DNA from 2 places in the Aeromonas sp. AE23HZ002T15 genome. Region 1 is predicted to be linked to the other one. Evidence: predicted binding sites of a transcription regulator. Region 1 holds the regulator's gene; the other holds the start of a gene.
The links. Region 1 encodes LexA, which represses DNA repair genes until DNA is damaged. Its sites were predicted from a motif close to ANCTGTNTNNNNANACAGNT; they were not measured.
Positions count from the first base shown of each region.

Region 2: ruvA (Holliday junction branch migration protein RuvA) is a predicted target of LexA. The motif match lies at 7,655-7,674, and genes of this name have one in related genera.

Region 1 covers NZ_CM201342.1:2,433,900-2,442,352, reverse strand. The annotation lists gene ACT5M9_RS11375 (flagellar basal body-associated protein FliL) at 1-339, opposite strand, end outside; gene ACT5M9_RS11370 (chorismate--pyruvate lyase family protein) at 485-1,036, shown strand; gene ubiA (4-hydroxybenzoate octaprenyltransferase) at 1,033-1,896, shown strand; gene plsB (glycerol-3-phosphate 1-O-acyltransferase PlsB) at 1,983-4,406, opposite strand; gene lexA (transcriptional repressor LexA) at 4,621-5,247, shown strand; gene ACT5M9_RS11350 (hypothetical protein) at 5,631-5,921, shown strand; gene ACT5M9_RS11345 (SCO family protein) at 6,149-6,775, shown strand; gene ACT5M9_RS11340 (MATE family efflux transporter) at 6,798-8,168, shown strand; gene trmL (tRNA (uridine(34)/cytosine(34)/5-carboxymethylaminomethyluridine(34)-2'-O)-methyltransferase TrmL) at 8,246-8,453, opposite strand, start outside.
Region 2 covers NZ_CM201342.1:1,770,937-1,779,389, reverse strand. The annotation lists gene ACT5M9_RS08160 (ParB-like protein) at 95-802, shown strand; gene ACT5M9_RS08155 (DUF2753 family protein) at 922-1,365, shown strand; gene ACT5M9_RS08150 (enoyl-CoA hydratase) at 1,369-2,118, opposite strand; gene ACT5M9_RS08145 (copper chaperone PCu(A)C) at 2,208-2,648, shown strand; gene ACT5M9_RS08140 (TIGR04219 family outer membrane beta-barrel protein) at 2,753-3,382, shown strand; gene ACT5M9_RS08135 (SDR family oxidoreductase) at 3,415-4,095, shown strand; gene ACT5M9_RS08130 (3'-5' exonuclease) at 4,241-4,870, opposite strand; gene ACT5M9_RS08125 (proline--tRNA ligase) at 5,063-6,787, opposite strand; gene ACT5M9_RS08120 (hypothetical protein) at 6,996-7,373, opposite strand; gene ruvA (Holliday junction branch migration protein RuvA) at 7,729-8,343, shown strand; gene ruvB (Holliday junction branch migration DNA helicase RuvB) at 8,404-8,453, shown strand, end outside.

The DNA.
Region 1 (8,453 bases):
GCACTCCTTGCGCAGCTCTTCCCGGCTCGCCAAGGACTTGATCTGGGCGCCGGTCTTGCTGCCAATCAGGCGGATGATGGCGTCGCGGATGAGGGGGTCATGCTGCTCCAGCAGCTTGAGGTCCGCCTCGTTCTCGGCCATCAGTTCCACCGTCACCCGCACATAGCCCAGGGTTTTACCCTCCCCCAGGTAGTTGGTGATGATGTCCGGATCCAGCGCATGATAGGCAAAGCCGGGTTTGACGGCCGCAGAAGCGGGCTCGCCAGCCTCCTCGGAGGCAGAGGCTGTCAGGGCGGTAACGCTCAGCATTAACATCAACAGGACCTGGATCATCTTCATCTGAATGGCTCGGCAACGACGGATGCCCCATTTTTGATGCTGCCATCGGGGCCGTCAAGCACGGATGTTCTTACAATTCGCCATTGATTTACGGATAATAAACCGGATTTTAACCTGATAACGGAAACCTCCGGATGGTGAAGCTGTGAAGTCCGAGCCGACTGTTCCCCTCATCCAGCTCGATCCCTGGCGGGCCCCCGAGCACTGTGAGCCCCCCGAGGCGCTACGTCCCTGGCTGTTGGAGGCCGACTCCATGACCCGGCGACTACGTCGCCATCATCGCCAGCTGTCGGTGCAACTGCTGGGCAATCGCAGTGTGCCGCTCGCAGCCGATGAGCAGACGCTGGTGGCTGCCGACTGCCCCCAGGGCCTGTGCCGAGAGGTGATACTCCACGGCGATGGCGGCCCCGCCATCCTGGGTTGGACCCTGTTCGCCGAGGCGGCGCTGCAGGGGAGCGGTCTGCATGATCTAGGTGAACAGCCACTGGGGGAACGCATATTCGGTGCCGAGCCGACAAGGCGAGACAGCCTGCTGCTGGCGCGCTTCGAGATAGCGGCCAATGCTTTCTGCCCGGCTGCCACCGTCTGGGGTCGTCGTTCCCGTCTCTATCTGGGGCCGTGGCCCTTGCTGGTCCACGAACTCTTCCTGCCCTCGTTGTTGTCCCATTCGCCGTCATTGCCTAAGGAGCCGGAGTGAAGCTGTTAACCAAGGAGCGGGGACTGGCCTATGCGCAGTTGGCCCGCATCGACAAACCCATCGGTACCCTGCTGCTGCTCTGGCCCACCCTGTGGGCGCTCTGGCTGGCAGCCGGCGGCGTGCCCAGTCTCTGGATCCTGCTGGTGTTCGTGGTGGGGGTCTTCCTGATGCGCTCCGCCGGTTGCGTCATCAATGACTATGCGGATCGCAACTTCGACGGCCATGTGAAGCGCACCGCCGGTCGCCCCCTGCCCATGGGCAAGGTGGCCCCGCGGGAGGTGCTGGCCCTGTTCGCCGTATTGGCGCTCATCTCGTTCGGCCTGGTGCTGACCCTGAACCCGCTCACCATAGGGCTGTCGTTCGCCGGTCTGCTGCTGGCGGTCTGTTACCCCTTCATGAAGCGCTTCATCCCCATACCCCAGCTGGTGCTGGGGATGGCCTTCTCCTGGTCCATTCCCATGGCCTATGCAGCCGAGGCCAACGCCCTGCCCCCCGTGGCCTGGCTGCTGTTTCTCGCGAACCTGCTGTGGACCATCGCCTACGACACCCAGTACGCCATGGTGGACAGGGACGATGACCTCAAGCTGGGGCTGAAATCGAGCGCCATCCTGTTCGGCCGCCACGACAAGCGGATCATCGGCGTGCTGCAACTGGCGACCCTGCTGATCCTGTTGCTGGTGGGCCAGCTGATGGCGCTTGGCTCGAGTTACTACTGGGGCCTGCTGGGGGCGGCAGCACTGTTCGTCTATCAGCAGCGGCTCATCCGGGAGCGTCAGCGCGAGGCCTGCTTCCAGGCGTTCCTGAACAACAACTACGTGGGGGCCCTGGTGCTGATCGGGGTGGTGCTCCACTACCTCTAGGCAGACCCATGCTCCGGGGGCAGCACCCATGAAAAAGGCTGCATCTGATGCGGCCTTTTTATTTTCCATGATGCCTTATCAGGGCATCAGATCCGGTTGCCCGCTTCTATGGTGCGGCGGATCCGGGTGCTGAGCAGCGGCACTATGTTGTCGGCCAGGGCCTGGAAGCGGCCGAGATCCGGCTTGCTGCCGGTGTCCAGATAGCCTTCCCGGCGCAGGGAGTGGATCAGGGTGCTGAACAGCTTCTGGTCGAAGAACTCGGGGGCGTTGATGCCGTGAAGGGTGCCGAGGCGCTCCGCCATCATCAGGCCATCCGCCTCCAGCTGCTCCGCCTCGATGCGGGGCTGGGCCAGCAAGCGGGTCAGCACGATGGCGTAGCGTTGCAGCGTCTCCTGAATGCTCTCCGCCAGCAGCAGCAGCCGCATCTGGTTGATCGGGTTGACCCAGTAGCCGCCGTCGCGGGCTTCGATCAGCTGCTGACGCTGCAGCTCGGCCAGCAGGGCATCCACCAGTGCCGGCAGCTCCTCCTCTTCATAGCGCAGGAACAGCTCCGTCTTGAGCAGGGGGTATATGTCGACGCAGCGGGCGACGATCTCCGAGCGGCCTATCCCCTCGCAGCGTTCGATCAGCGCCGCCACCAGGGACGGCAGGGCGAACAGGTGCAGTATGTTGTTGCGGTAGTAGGTCAGCAGGATCGCCTGATAGCGGTCCAGGCTAATGATCTGGCCGAGCTTGTCCTCGCTCACCTCGAACTTGTTGAGCTCCATCGCCTGATCCAGCAGTGTCCTGGCATCCTCGTCCGGCAGGGTGCTCTGGGGGCTGTAGGGCACCTGCTTGAGCAGATCCAGATAGGTGTTGAGCTGGGCCTGCAGTTCGTCCCGGGTCAGGGCGTGGCGCTCGGCGGCCAGCAGGGCCAGGGCGCTCAGAGTCAGGCCGTTGACGGCGGCGGCGTCGTTGATGCGGGTCATCAGGAGCTCGGCAAGCTGGTTGACGGTGGGAGCCATCCACTCCGGGCGCTCCTCCTTGCCTATGCTCTCCTTCCAGTTCGGCACATGTTCGCCGAGGTAGCCGTTGAGGGTCAGGGGTTCGCCGAAGTTGACGAAGCCGCGGCCGTAGTTGCGCAGCTTGCGCAATATGCCGAGTACCTGCAGGAAGCTCTCCTTCTCCTTGCGGCTGCCCTTGAGCTCGTTGTGATAGGTGTTCACCTCCATCACGTGCTCATAGCCGAGATAGACGGGGACCAGGGTGACCGGCCTGTCCAGCCCGCGCATCATGGCCTGCAGAGTCATGGCCAGCATGCCGGTCTTGGGGGGCAGCAGGCGGCCGGTGCGCGAACGGCCACCCTCGGTGAAGAACTCCACCGAGTAGCCCTTGGCGAACAGCAGGTTCAGGTATTCACGGAATACCGTGCTGTAGAGCGGGTTGCCCTTGAAGGTGCGGCGGATGAAGAAGGCGCCGCCGTGGCGGAAGATGGGGCCCGCCGGCCAGAAGTTCAGGTTGATGCCCGCCGCGATGTGGGGTGGCACCATGCCCTGGTGATAGATGACGTAGGAGAGCAGCAGGTAGTCCATGTGGCTGCGATGGCAGGGCACGTAGACGATCTCGTGCCCTTCCTGGGCCAGTTGGCGTACCCGCTCGGCGCCGTTGACCGAGAGGCCGCGATAGAGCTTGTTCCAGAGCCAGCCGAGGAAGCTCTCGCCGAGGCGGATCAGCCGGTAGGAGAAGTCGGAGGCGATCTCGTCCATGTAGCCGTGGGCGCGCTTCTGCGCCTTCTCCAGGCTGATGCCCTCGCGCTCGGCCTCTTCCTCTATGGCCTGCTGGATCACGCCGGAGTCCAGCAACTGCTTGAACAGCAGGTTGCGGTTCGGCAGCTTGGGGCCGGTGGCGGCGAGCTGCTGGCGGCTGAAATGGGTGCGCGCCACCCGCGCCAGCTTGTGGGCTATGGCCTCGTCGGTGCCGTGCTTGTCCGCCATGTAGCGTAGGGAGAGGGGCGGGGAGAAGCGCACCAGGTTCTCGCGACCCTTGAGGATCACGATCAGCGCCTTCTTGAGGCGGTTCGGCGCCAGGCTGCTGATGATGTTCCAGCCGGAGGCTTCTTCCCCCTCCCGGCCCGGGCCGCGGCCCCAGAACAGGGTGACGGGGACGACCTGAATATCCAGCGCCGGATCCTGCTTGTGCAGGTCCAGCAGCTGGTGAAACTCTTGCAGGAAGGGCAGCGGCTTGGTGCGCTTGCCAAACAGGGGAGGCGGGCGATCCAGACAGACATAGCGCGGCAGCAGCTGACCACCCAGTTCCAGCGGGGTGAAGGGACCGGGCAGGCCGAGATCCTCGCAGCACTGCTGCAGGGTCATCAGGTCGGTGATCGAGCTGGTTTTCAGGGCATAGACAATGGGTCTGGCCGGGTCCAGGTCCAGTTCCGTAATGGGGTTTTCCGGCAGGCTCTTGTGATTGACCAAGCCGCTGACCGGCCATTGCAGAATGGCTCTGGAAATCTTCTGTCCGATGGACATGGGTGTCTGCTCTCCAAAAAAATGCGGCGTGAGCATAACAAAACACCGCTGGCTTGTCGCCGAGAGGTAGGATGAGTGGCGGCACAGGATCAAGAATGGGTCATTTGTGGCAATAAGTGCGACGGAGGCGGGACAAATATCAGCAACGCCTTGCCTTGGCCCCAGCACTGTATATACTGCCAGTGTGCTGTATAAAAAGACAGGTGCCCATGTTATGAAACCCCTTACTCCCCGCCAGGCTGAAGTGCTGGAGCTTATCAAGGCGAACATGAACGAGACCGGCATGCCGCCGACTCGTGCCGAGATTGCCCAGAAGCTTGGTTTCAAGTCGGCCAATGCGGCCGAGGAACATCTGAAGGCCCTGGCCAAGAAAGGGGTCATCGAGATCATGCCCGGCACCTCCCGCGGCATCCGTCTGCTGCTCGAGGAAGAGGAAGCCCCGGCGGAAGAGAGTGGCCTGCCCCTCATCGGCAAGGTTGCCGCCGGCGAGCCCATACTGGCCCAGGAGCATATCGAGAGCCACTATCAGGTGGATCCCGCCCTTTTCCATCCGCGGGCAGACTTCCTGCTGCGGGTCCAAGGCATGAGCATGAAGAACATCGGCATTATGGACGGGGATCTGCTGGCGGTGCACAAGACCCAGGACGTGCGCAACGGCCAGGTGGTGGTCGCCCGCCTCGATGAGGATGTCACCGTCAAACGCTTCCAGCGCAAGGGCAGCCAGGTGTGGCTGTTGCCGGAGAACGAAGAGCTCTCCCCCATCTCGGTGGATCTCGCCAGCCAGCACCTCACCATAGAGGGCCTGGCGGTCGGCGTTATCCGCAACGCCGACTGGATGTGATGCCGGCAGCCATCAAACGGCCTCCTCAGGGAGGCCGTGTCGTTTCTGTGCCTTTCGTTTCCGTTGCCCCTCCTCCTTCCCGTCATTTTTGTTCTCCTCAGACCACACCACCGCCGCAGGGCCGGCATTTCAGATATATCCTTGGATATGGCTCGCCTCGCGCCGGTGGGCCAAGGGGTCGCCATACCCCGGTTGATAGCCTGAGCGGGCCAGCATAAGGTCGCAGGGATGCAGCACCGATGCCGCTGGGGCGGCGCGGGATAGTAGGGAGAGTCGCTCGGATGTCCCATGACCCGAAGCGGCCCATAGCGTCAGCACGTGATCCTGCGTTGTCCCTGGCAAGGGCGCAGATCGACGTAGCCTGTTGCGCAAGGAGGACAGGTATGGCTTCAAGCTCACCATGGGATCCGGGTCCGGACACGGCCCCCGCATCCTCCATCACCCGCTTCATCAAGGGCAGCCGGATGACGTGGTTCTATGCGCTCTGGGTGTACCACAAGGGGAGCGGCTGGACCATCTGGCTGGGATGTCCCAAGGACAAGATAGTGCGCCTGGTGCGCCTGTTTCGTCGCCATCACGACATCGGCTTGCCGGATGCGCCCTGGACAGCTCCTGTCGTTCCTCTGCATGCCGTCGTCAGGCGTCCCCAGGTGCGGCAGCGGTGGCGGCCCTGAGTGCCCGTCACCCGTTTGTTCCAGGCCCCACCTTGTGTGGGGCTTCTGTTTCTTGGGTGCATTTCAGCCTGGCAGGGGCAAGGACGACCGGTTGCCAGCCCGGATGAGGTCGGGTCTTGCTCGGTATTCAGACCCCGGAGTAGCCAGAAACAGGCACAGGCAGGTTACAATAACCCTTCATTTGGCCCGATCCTCTGGCTGATACCCCTGGCAAGGCTCAATTTTATATGGTCAAACCCCGTTACCCCCTGTTTTTCATGCTGCTGGTGGTTAGCATCATGGTCGTTTATTACTGGACCAGGCCTGCCCAGCCGGAGCAGGCCGACTACTATCCGGCGGGGCGGGACATCAATCCCTTCACCCTGACCGACGGGGATGGCAAGCCCTTTACCCAGACCAGCCTGGTGGGGCACTGGACCTTCCTGTTTCTCGGCTACACCTATTGCCCGGACATCTGCCCGACCACGCTGGCGGAGATGCGCTCCGCCTACCCCGAGCTGAAAAAGATCGCTCCCAGCAGCCAGGTGGTCTTCGTCTCGGCGGATCCCAAGCGCGATGACAGCGCCCGCCTCAAAAACTACACCGCCTTCTTCCAGCCCGAGTTCAAGGCCGTCACCGCCCCCCACAACCACCTGTTCCCCTTCGTGCGCAACCTCGGCCTCGTCTATTCCATCGTGGAGCACGGCAGGGATGAGTACCTGATAGACCACTCCGCCTCCATCGTGCTGACCGACCCGGCGGGCAAGCTGGTGGCCGTGTTCCGTCCCAAGACGGGACCCGGTCTGGTGCCTCAGGTGTCGATGGATGGGATGGTGTCCGACTTTGCCAAGATAGTGCGGCTGGCGGACCAGTGAATCCTCAACCGGTCTTCTGCTCATGCTGATCCCGCCCTGGCTGCGGGACCCCAAGCGTCACCACGCCGTATTTGCCCTGGCCCTGCCCATGGTGTTCTCCAACGTCACCACCCCGCTGCTGGGGCTGGTGGATACCTGGGTGATCGGTCATCTCGGCCAGGCCTGGTTCCTCGGTGGCGTCTCGGTCGGGGCCACCCTCATCAACCTCATCTTCTGGCTGCTGGGCTTCCTGCGCATGTCCACCACAGGCCTGACCGCCCAGGCCCAGGGGGCGGGCAACGCCCAGGGGCAGCTGGATACCCTGGCGCGGGCGCTGGGGTTGGCGATCGCCCTGGGGATGGCGCTGTTGCTGCTGTTGTTGCCCTTCCTGCCGGCTCTCATCGTGTTGAGTGGCGGTTCAACCGAGGTGCAGTTTTACGCCACCGAGTATGTCTCTGTGCGGATCTGGAGCGCCCCGGCGGCCCTGTGCAACCTGGCGATCATGGGCTGGCTGCTGGGCATGCAGGATGCCCGCAGCCCCATGCTGCTGCTCATCTTCAGCAACCTGGTGAACATGGTGCTGGATGCCGCCTTCGTGCTGGGACTGGGCTGGCAGGTGAAAGGGGTGGCGGCGGCCTCCCTGCTGGCCGACTACGGCGCACTGGGGTTGGGGCTCTGGCTGGTGAGCCATCGGCTGCGCCATCTGCCGGCGCAGATCTGGCATGGGGCCTGGCGGCGCTGGTCTCAGTGGTCCGCCCTGCGGCGCCTGCTCGGCCTGAATCGGGATATCTTCATCCGCTCCCTCTGTCTGCAGCTCTGCTTCGCCTTCATGACCCTGCAGGGGGCGAGGCTCGGGGACGTGGCGGTGGCTGCCAATGCGGTGCTGCTCAACTTCCTGATGCTCATCTCCTACGGGCTGGATGGCTTTGCCTACGCGGTGGAGGCCATGGTGGGGCGCGCCATCGGACGGCGGGACAGGCAGGGGCTGCGGGAGGCCATCGCCCTCAACCTGGGCTGGGCCGGACTGATCGCCCTGGGCTTCACCCTGGCGTTTGCCCTGGGGGGCGGGTTGCTCATCGCCCATATCACCGACATCCCGGCGGTGATCGCCGAGGCGAACCGCCAGCTACCCTGGCTGGTGGCCATGCCGCTGCTGGCGGTCTGGTGCTATCTGCTGGATGGGGTCTTCATCGGGGCGACCCGGGCACGGGAGATGCGCAACAGCATGCTGGTGGCGGTGTTCGCCGGTTTCTTCCCCATCTGGTGGCTGTGTCAGGCGTGGGGCGTGGCAGCCCTGTGGGCCGCCATGGCGGCCCTGATGATGGGGCGGGGATTGACCCTGGGTTGGCTGTGCTGGCGCCTCGAGCGCGATGGCCGTCTGCTGGAGCAGGCGAGGCCGGAGCCATCAGCCTGACCGTTCAGCCGACATGAACGGTTAGCCGGGGGCGTTGCGATCGCCTGCCCTGATTGTGGGCACCTGGCACGAGCGGATCAGAGGGCGCCCTGATAATCGAACTGGCGCCAGCTCTCGTAGACGAACACGGAGACAGCGTTGGCCAGGTTCATGCTGCGGCTCTGGGGCAGCATGGGGATGCGCAGGCGCTGCTCGAACGGCAGGCTCTCGATGATCTCCGCCGGCAGGCCGCGACTCTCGGGCCCGAACAGCAGGGCATCCCCCAGGGCGAAGCGGACCGCCGAG
Region 2 (8,453 bases), 660 kb from region 1:
CCTTTGCTGGTCAGACCGCCAGCATGAGTCCCCTGGATTGCCGGACCGTGCTACCTTGTTTAGCCCGAGCCTTTCGCCGGAAGAGGAGTGAGCGATGAGAATATGGATGTTGTTGGCCTGTGTCCTGAGTCAGAGTGCCTGGGCGCTGGCCCCCTGCGAGCGCACCAGCGCGGTGGGGAGCTGGTGCGAGGTGAGCATCACGGATCTGCACCCGACCCAGGGTGGGGTGGGTCAGCTACAGGTCGATGCCACGGCGCGGGAGCTGGCGGACAAGAGCGCCGAGCAACTCGACAAGCTGATGAAGAAGAAAGAGATCCCCGTGGTCATAGCACCGGACGGCGGCTACTGGCTGGTGGACAGGCATCATCTGACCAAGGCGCTGTGGCAGCAGGGGGTGAAGCAGGCCAGGGTCAAAGTGATAGCCCGGCTGCAGGACAAGACCAATTTCTGGAGCCAGATGCAGAACAATCACTGGGCCTGGCTCAAAGATGAGAAGGGCCAGCCCCTGACCCCCCAGCAGCTGCCCAAGCAGATCGGCGAGCTGCCGGATTACCCCTATCGCACTCTGGCGGGCCAGTTGCAGGATGCGGGCTACTTCAGCAAGAAGGGTCAGGTCTACTTCGTCGAGTTCGCCTGGGCCAGCTGGCTCGGCCAGCAGATGGATTGGCTGCCGGTCGACGGAGCCAACCTGGCGGATCGTCTCAGTCAGGCCAAACGCCTCGCCTGCAGCAGCAAGGCCAGGGATCTGCCCGGCTACCCCGGCAAGCAGTGTCGCGTCAATCAATCGAAGAGTGCGAGCTGAATCAGGCTCCGGCCCCTTCGATGGGGAAAACGGGTGGATCCTACACAAAAGGTCTGGTTGATATTTATTCTCAATTAGCCATGATACAGCTTCCACTCATGTCGGCAGGGGAGAGGGAGATGACGAATCACAACTGGCAACGCTACATGCTGGAGGCGGAAAACGCCCTCGACATGGGGGCGCTCGGCACGGCCATCTGCCTCTACCAGCAGGCGCTGGGAGAGGTGTATGAGCTGGGGGCGGATGAGCTGAACCTGGACGAGCTGGACGAACTCGCCAGCATGCGGGTCGCCACCTGTCACCGCCTCGCCGACTTCTGGCGCGCCATGGAGGAGCCGGCCTATGAGCTGCGCTACCTCAAGCTCGCCTCCGAACTGGTCACTGCCCTGGTGCCACAATGTCCGAACCGGGAGTGTGAATCCCTCATCAGCGAGCTGGGCTGCTGCCGCGCCGCCTTGCTCTCCTTCCTGAAACGCCACCCCAATCCCGAGATAGCCCGGCTTATCCAGGTGCAGGACAAGGTGCAGGGCTGCGAGCTGATCGGCCGTTTCCGCCTGAACTAGGGGCTAGCCCCGCCGCCCCAGCTTGTGGGCGATACGATCTTGCGCCTCTTCCCCCTGCAAGGCCTGGGAGAAGGCGCGGGCCTCCATGTCGATGACGAAATGCACCGCCTGCCTGAGCTCCTGCTTGAGCAGGGCCTTGCTCTTTTGCAGCGCCCTCGGCGGCTTGGCAGCGAGTCTCAATCCCTGTTCCCGCGCAAATCCGAGCAGCTCGCCCACCGCCACCACCTGGTTGGCGAGGCCGAGGCGCAGCGCCTCGCTCGCATCCATCGCCTCCGCCAGCAGCAACAACTCGGATGCCTTCAGGTGACCCACCGCCCTCGGCAGCAGGAGGCTGGAGGCAAACTCCGGCACCAGCCCCAGCTCGACGAAGGGCAGCTGCAGCCGAGCGTTGTCCCCCAGATAGACCAGATCGCAGTGCAGCAGCAGCGTGGTGCCTATGCCCACCGCCGGGCCTGCGACGGCGGCGATGACGGGCTTGGGAAAATCGGCGAAGGCGTGGAGGAACAGCAGGATGGGATCGTCGGGATCCAGGCTCTCCTTGCCCATAAAGTCGGCCAGATCGTTGCCGGCGGTGAAGCACTCCGCCTGGCCCTGCAACAGCACCACGTGCACGCTCTCATCCTGGCTCGCCTGTTGCAATGCGGCGGTGAGGGCCTGATACATCTGGGTGTTGAGGGCGTTGCGTTTGTCTGGCCGGTTGAGGGTCAGGGTGAGCAAGCCATCCTGCTGCTCGACCAGAATAGTGGGGGCCATGTCTGAATCCTTGTCATTTGAAGCTGCCAAAAGCCAGCCAGGGGGGTAAGCTTTCCATCGTTTAACAACATCATAAAAGGATTCAAACCATGTTTAAACGTGCGTTTTACTCCATGCTGACCCTGCTTTTGGCGACTCCCGCCCTGGCCAAGGTGGAGGCCGTCGATGGCTATGTGCGCCTGTTGCCCCCTGGCTCCCCCAACACGGCGGCCTTCATGGTGCTCAAGAACGACGGCGACAAGCCGGTGACCCTGACCGCCGTATCCTCCCCCGAGGCCGCGCGAGCCGAGCTGCACACCCATCTGCACGAGAACGGGGTGATGAAGATGCGCCAGGTGGATGGCATCCAGATCCCCGCGAAGGGGGAGGTGGCCCTCAAGCCCGGCAGCTTCCACGTCATGCTATTTGAGGTGAGGGAACTCGCCCAGGGCACCCCCTTCCCCCTGACCCTGACTCTGGACGATGGCCAGACCCTCAGCCTGAGCCTGCCGGTGAAGCCGGTCGAGCCGATGAAAGGCATGCAGCACTGACATCGGCCCGGACATTAATGGACGCTGGTTCAGCTTTTTACTCTAGGTATTCCTTGCGCTCTGGGTAAAATGATGGCCTTTCCAGTCCATAAGGGAGTTATATGATGAAGAAGACCTTGATTGCCGGCAGCCTGCTTGCCCTGTTCAGCCACGCCGCCATGGCCGCCGACGACTGGCGCTTCGCGGCGGGTGCCGACCTGTGGAACGCCCAGGGCAGCGGCCAGATCAACGGTGACGGAGCCGATGGCAGCTATGACGACAACTACAACTGGAACGGCTACCTGCAACTGGAGCACGGCATCTTCCTGCTGCCCAACGCCAAGTTCGAAATGTCCGATCTCAGCAGCAGCGGCGGTTCCTTCAACAACGATCTGCTGGCCTACGACCTGACCCTCTACTATCGCCTGATGAACAACGACCTGTTCCAGCTCGATCTGGGTCTGACCGGCCGCCGTTACGACGGTGACTTCAACACCCAGCACTACTCCTATGACAAGGATGTGCTGATGGCCTACACCGGTGGCGAGATCCGCATTCCGGGTACCGGCTTCGCGGCCTTCGGCGATCTGCGTGTGCAGGATGCGGACAACTATGACTACCGTCTGGGCGGCTCCTACAAGTTTGCCTCCGTGCCGCTCAAGCTGCGTGCCGGCTGGCGTGAAGTGGACATGGACTTCGACAAGGTCGATCAGAAGGTCGATGGCTGGTTCATCGGCGGTGAATTCACTTTCTGATCTGAGTATTCAGATCTGATCCGGGAGGGATGATGGGCCACATCATAGTGACAGGCGCAGGCTCCGGCCTCGGACGCGCGCTGACAATCGGACTGGTAGCGCGCGGCCACAGTGTTGCCATGATGGGGCGCCGTTACCACAAGCTGCAGGAGCAGGAACAGCTGCTCGGCAAGGCCGTGGTCGGCATCGCCGCCGATCTCGCTCACCACGAGGAGGTGGAGATGGCCTTCTCGGCCGCCGTGGCCTGGGGCGGTCTGCCGGATCTGGTGATCCACTGCGCCGGGGTGGGGGAGTTCGGCCCGGTCGGGGTCTATACCGCCGAGCAGGTGCGCCGGGTGGTGGAGAGCAACCTGGTCTCCACCATCCTGGTGGCCCAGCAGACGGTGCGTCTCATCGGCGAGAAGGGGGGCGTGCTGGCCAATGTGCTCTCCTCCGCGGCCCAGGCCGGCAAGGCCAACGAGAGCCTCTATTGCGCCTCCAAGTGGGGGATGCGAGGCTTTCTGGAGTCCCTGCGAGCCGAGCTCAAGGGCTCCCCCCTGAGGCTGGTGAACCTCTATCCGAGCGGGATCCGCAGCGAATTCTGGGATAACTCGGATCACGTGGACCCGAGCCGCTTCATGACGCCGGAGGATGCCGCCGCCTACATGCTGGATGCCCTGGAGGCGCGCAGCAGTTGCCACGTGACGGACCTCTTCATCGGACGCAACGACTGAGCCTTATCACTCTTGTAGCAGTGATCGCTGCCCGGAAAACAAAAAGCGCGCCTATTGGCGCGCTTTTTTCATTCATATGCAGTGGTAAATACTATCTGGTTTGCTTGTCTTTACGCCGGGCCATGACGATGCATGTCGGCACATATTATTTCCGCGTCACATATTCCCGCAGGAAGGATGGGATCACCTGTTTTGGCTTCTTGCCCAGGGTCAGCAGCCATTCAAAATCCGGGTCGATAATGCCATGCCGACACGCCAACTCTTCCAACAAGGCGAGCCAGAGGTGGGCCGTCACCTCGGCATCCGCCAGGGCGCGGTGAAACACCCCGTCATTGGGCAGGCGCTTGTATTGCACCAGGGTGCCCAGCTTGTGATCCGGGGCATCGGGAAACAGACGCCTCGACAGCAGCAGGGAGCAGGCGAACTGCCCGCGGTATCGCGCCGGCAGCCGCTCTACTTCCGCGTCCAGAAAGCGCTTGTCGAAGGAGGCGTTGTGGGCGACCAGATTGTCATCACCGATAAAGTCGACGAAATCCGCCATCACCTCGTTGCAGGGGGGAGCCTGTTTCAGCATGGCGTTGCTGATCCCGGTGTATTGCTCGATGAAGCTGCTGACGTTGAAGCCTGGATTCATCAGCGCCGAGAAACGCTCGCTGATCTGGCCATCCTTGATCCTGACGGCGCCGATCTCGATGGCTCTATCCCCTTGTCCGGGTGAGAGCCCTGTGGTCTCGAAGTCGAGTACGACAACGGTATTGGCTGAGGCGATGGACATAATTTCTCGGGCAAGCTGGGTAAAGAGCGCCAGTCTAGGAAATCAGCCGTACCGTGTACAGCGCGATGTCTCTCAACATCAGAGCCGCATGACTGTGAGTCATGGAGGAGAGAGGTGCATATAAAAAGCCCCGAGTACCGTGACACTCGGGGCTTCCTTACGAACAGCGAAAGGCTGAGTTAATGGGCGCTATCAGCGACCCAGCTTGCCCTTGAGCTGTGCGATGATGTCGCCAATGGGCACTTCCTGCTTCTCGCCGGTGCGGCGGCACTTGTACTCCACCACGCCGTTGTCCAGACCGCGGTCGCCGATAACGATGGCGTGGGGAACCCCCAGCAGCTCCATGTCGGCGAACATCACGCCCGGGCGCTCCTTGCGGTCATCGAACAGCACGTCCACACCGGCGGCTTTGAGCTCGGCGTAGAACTGCTCGGCCTGCTCGGCGACGCGCTCGGACTTGTGCATGTTCATCGGCACGATGGCCACTTCGAACGGGGCGATGGCTTCCGGCCAGATGATGCCGTACTGGTCGTTGTTCTGCTCGATGGCGGCGGCCACCAGGCGGGAAACACCTATGCCGTAGCAACCCATCTCCATGGTGACGGACTTGCCGCCCTCGTTCAGCACGTTCGCCTTCATGGCTTCGGAGTACTTGGTGCCGAGCTGGAAGATGTGGCCCACTTCGATGCCGCGCTTGAGCAGCAGCTTGCCCTGGCCGCAGGGGCTGGGGTCGCCTTCCACCACGTTGCGCAGATCGGCCACTTCGTAAGAAGCGATGTCCCGATCCCAGTTCGCGCCGGTCAGGTGGAAGCCGGTCTCGTTGGCGCCACAGACGAAGTCAGCCAGGTGAGCGGCGCTGCGATCGGCGATGATGCGACCGGTGAAGCCGACCGGGCCGATGGAGCCGGCGTCACAGCCGGCGGCGGCTTTGATCTGCTCGTCGTTGGCGAAGGTCAGCGGGTTGGCGACGCCAGCCAGCTTCTCGGCTTTGATCTCGTTCAGTTCGTGATCGCCACGCAGTACCAGGGCGATGACCGCCTGCTTGCCGTGCTCGTCCGCCTCGCCCAGCACCAGCAGGGTCTTGGCGATGGTGGTCGGAGCCACGGAGAGGAAGGCGGCGACCTCGTCGATGGTGTGGACACCCGGGGTGGCGACCTTGGTCAGGGCGGCTGTGGCGGCAGCGCGCTCACCGGCCGGCGCCAGCGCCTCGGCCATCTCGATGTTGGCGGCGTAGTCTGAGGTGTCGGAGAAGGCGATCAGATCTTCACCGCTCTCGGCCAGCACCTGGAACTCGTGGGAGCCGGTACCCCCGATGGAGCCGGTATCGGCCTGCACCGGACGGAAGTTCAGGCCCATGCGGGTGAAGGCGGCGCAGTAGGCGGCGTGCATCTTCTCGTAGGTCTCGACCAGAGATTCCTTGTTGATGTGGAAGGAGTAGGCATCCTTCATCAGGAACTCGCGGCCGCGCATCACGCCGAAGCGGGGGCGGACTTCGTCGCGGAACTTGGTCTGGATCTGGTAGAGGTTCAGGGGCAGCTGCTTGTAGCTGTTCACCTCGTAACGGATCAGGGCGGTGATCACCTCTTCGTGGGTCGGGCCCAGCACGAAGGGACGGTTGTGGCGGTCGGTCAGACGGCACAGCTCGGGGCCGTAGTCGTCCCAGCGGCCGGACTCCTGCCACAGCTCGGCCGGTTGTACCACCGGCATGGAGACTTCGATGGCACCAGCTCTGTTCATCTCTTCGCGAACTATGTTCTCGATCTTCTTCAGGACCCGCAGGCCGGACGGCAACCAGGCATACATGCCGGAGGCCAGTTTGCGGATCATGCCGGCGCGAAGCATCAGCTGATGGCTGACGACTTCCGCATCGGAGGGGGTTTCCTTGAGAGTGGAGAGCAGGTATTGGCTGGTACGCATCGCGGTAGACCTTAGCTAGTTCGGGCGACTTGGCCCTGGAAAATTGCAAGTGCGGAATTTTAACAGGCCGAGGCGCGCGGCCCAAGGGCTAAATTAGGTGTTGGGGGTGGGGAGCCTGGTCGGCGGGGGAGAGGCCGGGCGGATGCGGGTGAGAGAGGTGAAAGAGAGGAACGAAGAGGGGGCGGCTGGGCGACCCCCTCCTCAGGGATCAACCCAGGTAGTCGATCAGGATCTTGGACACCTTGCCATCCAGGCCGTTGTGATAATGGCTGGTGACGACCACGTTGCCGCCGTCCAGGTTGGCGCTGCTGTTGAAGCTGCCGACCACGACTGTGTCGGTAATGGGTCCCTTGATCAGGATCTGGGCCCAGTCATCGTCGGTACTGGCCGAGGGGCTGTCGTAGACCTTGATGAGGGTGATGCCGGGGATGCCCTCCAGCTTCAGGGAGCGGGCCTCATCATTGCTGAAGCCCTGATCGCCACTCTTGCAGTCGATGTTGTAGCTGACTCCGCCGCTCAGGGTGTTGCCGACCTGATCCTGAGTGGCGCCATTGCCTTCCCAAAAGCTGATCCGTCCTTTAGCCATCTTGCTGTCCTTACGCGCTCAGGCGCGTGATAGAGGTGAGGGAAACCAAATTTAGATTCCATATGGATCTCTTTGGCTGATTGAGACTAGCCAGCCAGCAAGATATCGCCAGTCCCGTCAGCGGGTTTTTTCTTTATCACGCTGAATTCAAACAGATTAAAAATGTCGCCCTGCAGAGATGTGTTTGATGTATCGGGTAAGAAACTCAAAAGAGCCCCTTTTGTCGGCCGGCTGACAACCTCGGAGGAGAGGGGGCATCGTGCGGGGTGACCACCTCCCTATGCTGGATACTTATCCAGTTATTCTTTATGCTATGGCCCAATTCATACAGAGTCTGCGTGGCGAGGAAGAGAACATGATCGGTCGCTTGAGAGGCGTCATCATCGAGAAACAACCCCCTGAGGTGTTGCTGGAGGTCGGCGGTGTGGGCTACGAGGTCCACATGCCCATGAGCTGCTTCTACGATCTGCCGGATCTTGGCAAGGAAGCGGTCATTCACACCCACTTCGTTGTGCGCGAAGACGCCCAGCTGCTCTATGGCTTCAACCACAAGCAGGAGCGGGCGCTGTTTCGCGAGCTGATCAAGACCAACGGGGTCGGCCCCAAGCTGGCGCTGGCCATCCTCTCCGGCATGACCGCCACCCAGTTCGTGATGAGTGTCGAGCGCGAGGAGATCAGCTCCCTGGTGAAACTGCCCGGTGTGGGCAAGAAGACCGCCGAGCGCCTGGTGGTGGAGATGAAAGACCGCCTCAAGGGCTGGGTCAGCCACGATCTCTTCTCCCCCGCCGCCATCAGTCTGCCCGAGAAAGAGAGCGGGCTGCGCGCGCCGGATTCCAGCGAGGAGGCGGCCAGCGCCCTGGTGGCACTCGGCTACAAGCCCCAGCAGGCCAGCCAGATCGTTGCCAAGGTGGCGAAAGAGGGCATGTCGGTCGAGGCCATCATCCGTGAATCCTTGCGTAGTCTGGTGTAAGGATGACGATGTATAACGCAAAGCCTTTGGCCATGGCGGTGCAGCCAAGTGAGGTAGTACATGATTGAAGCGGATCGTCTGATATCGGCGGGAGAATCCCGCGAGGATGC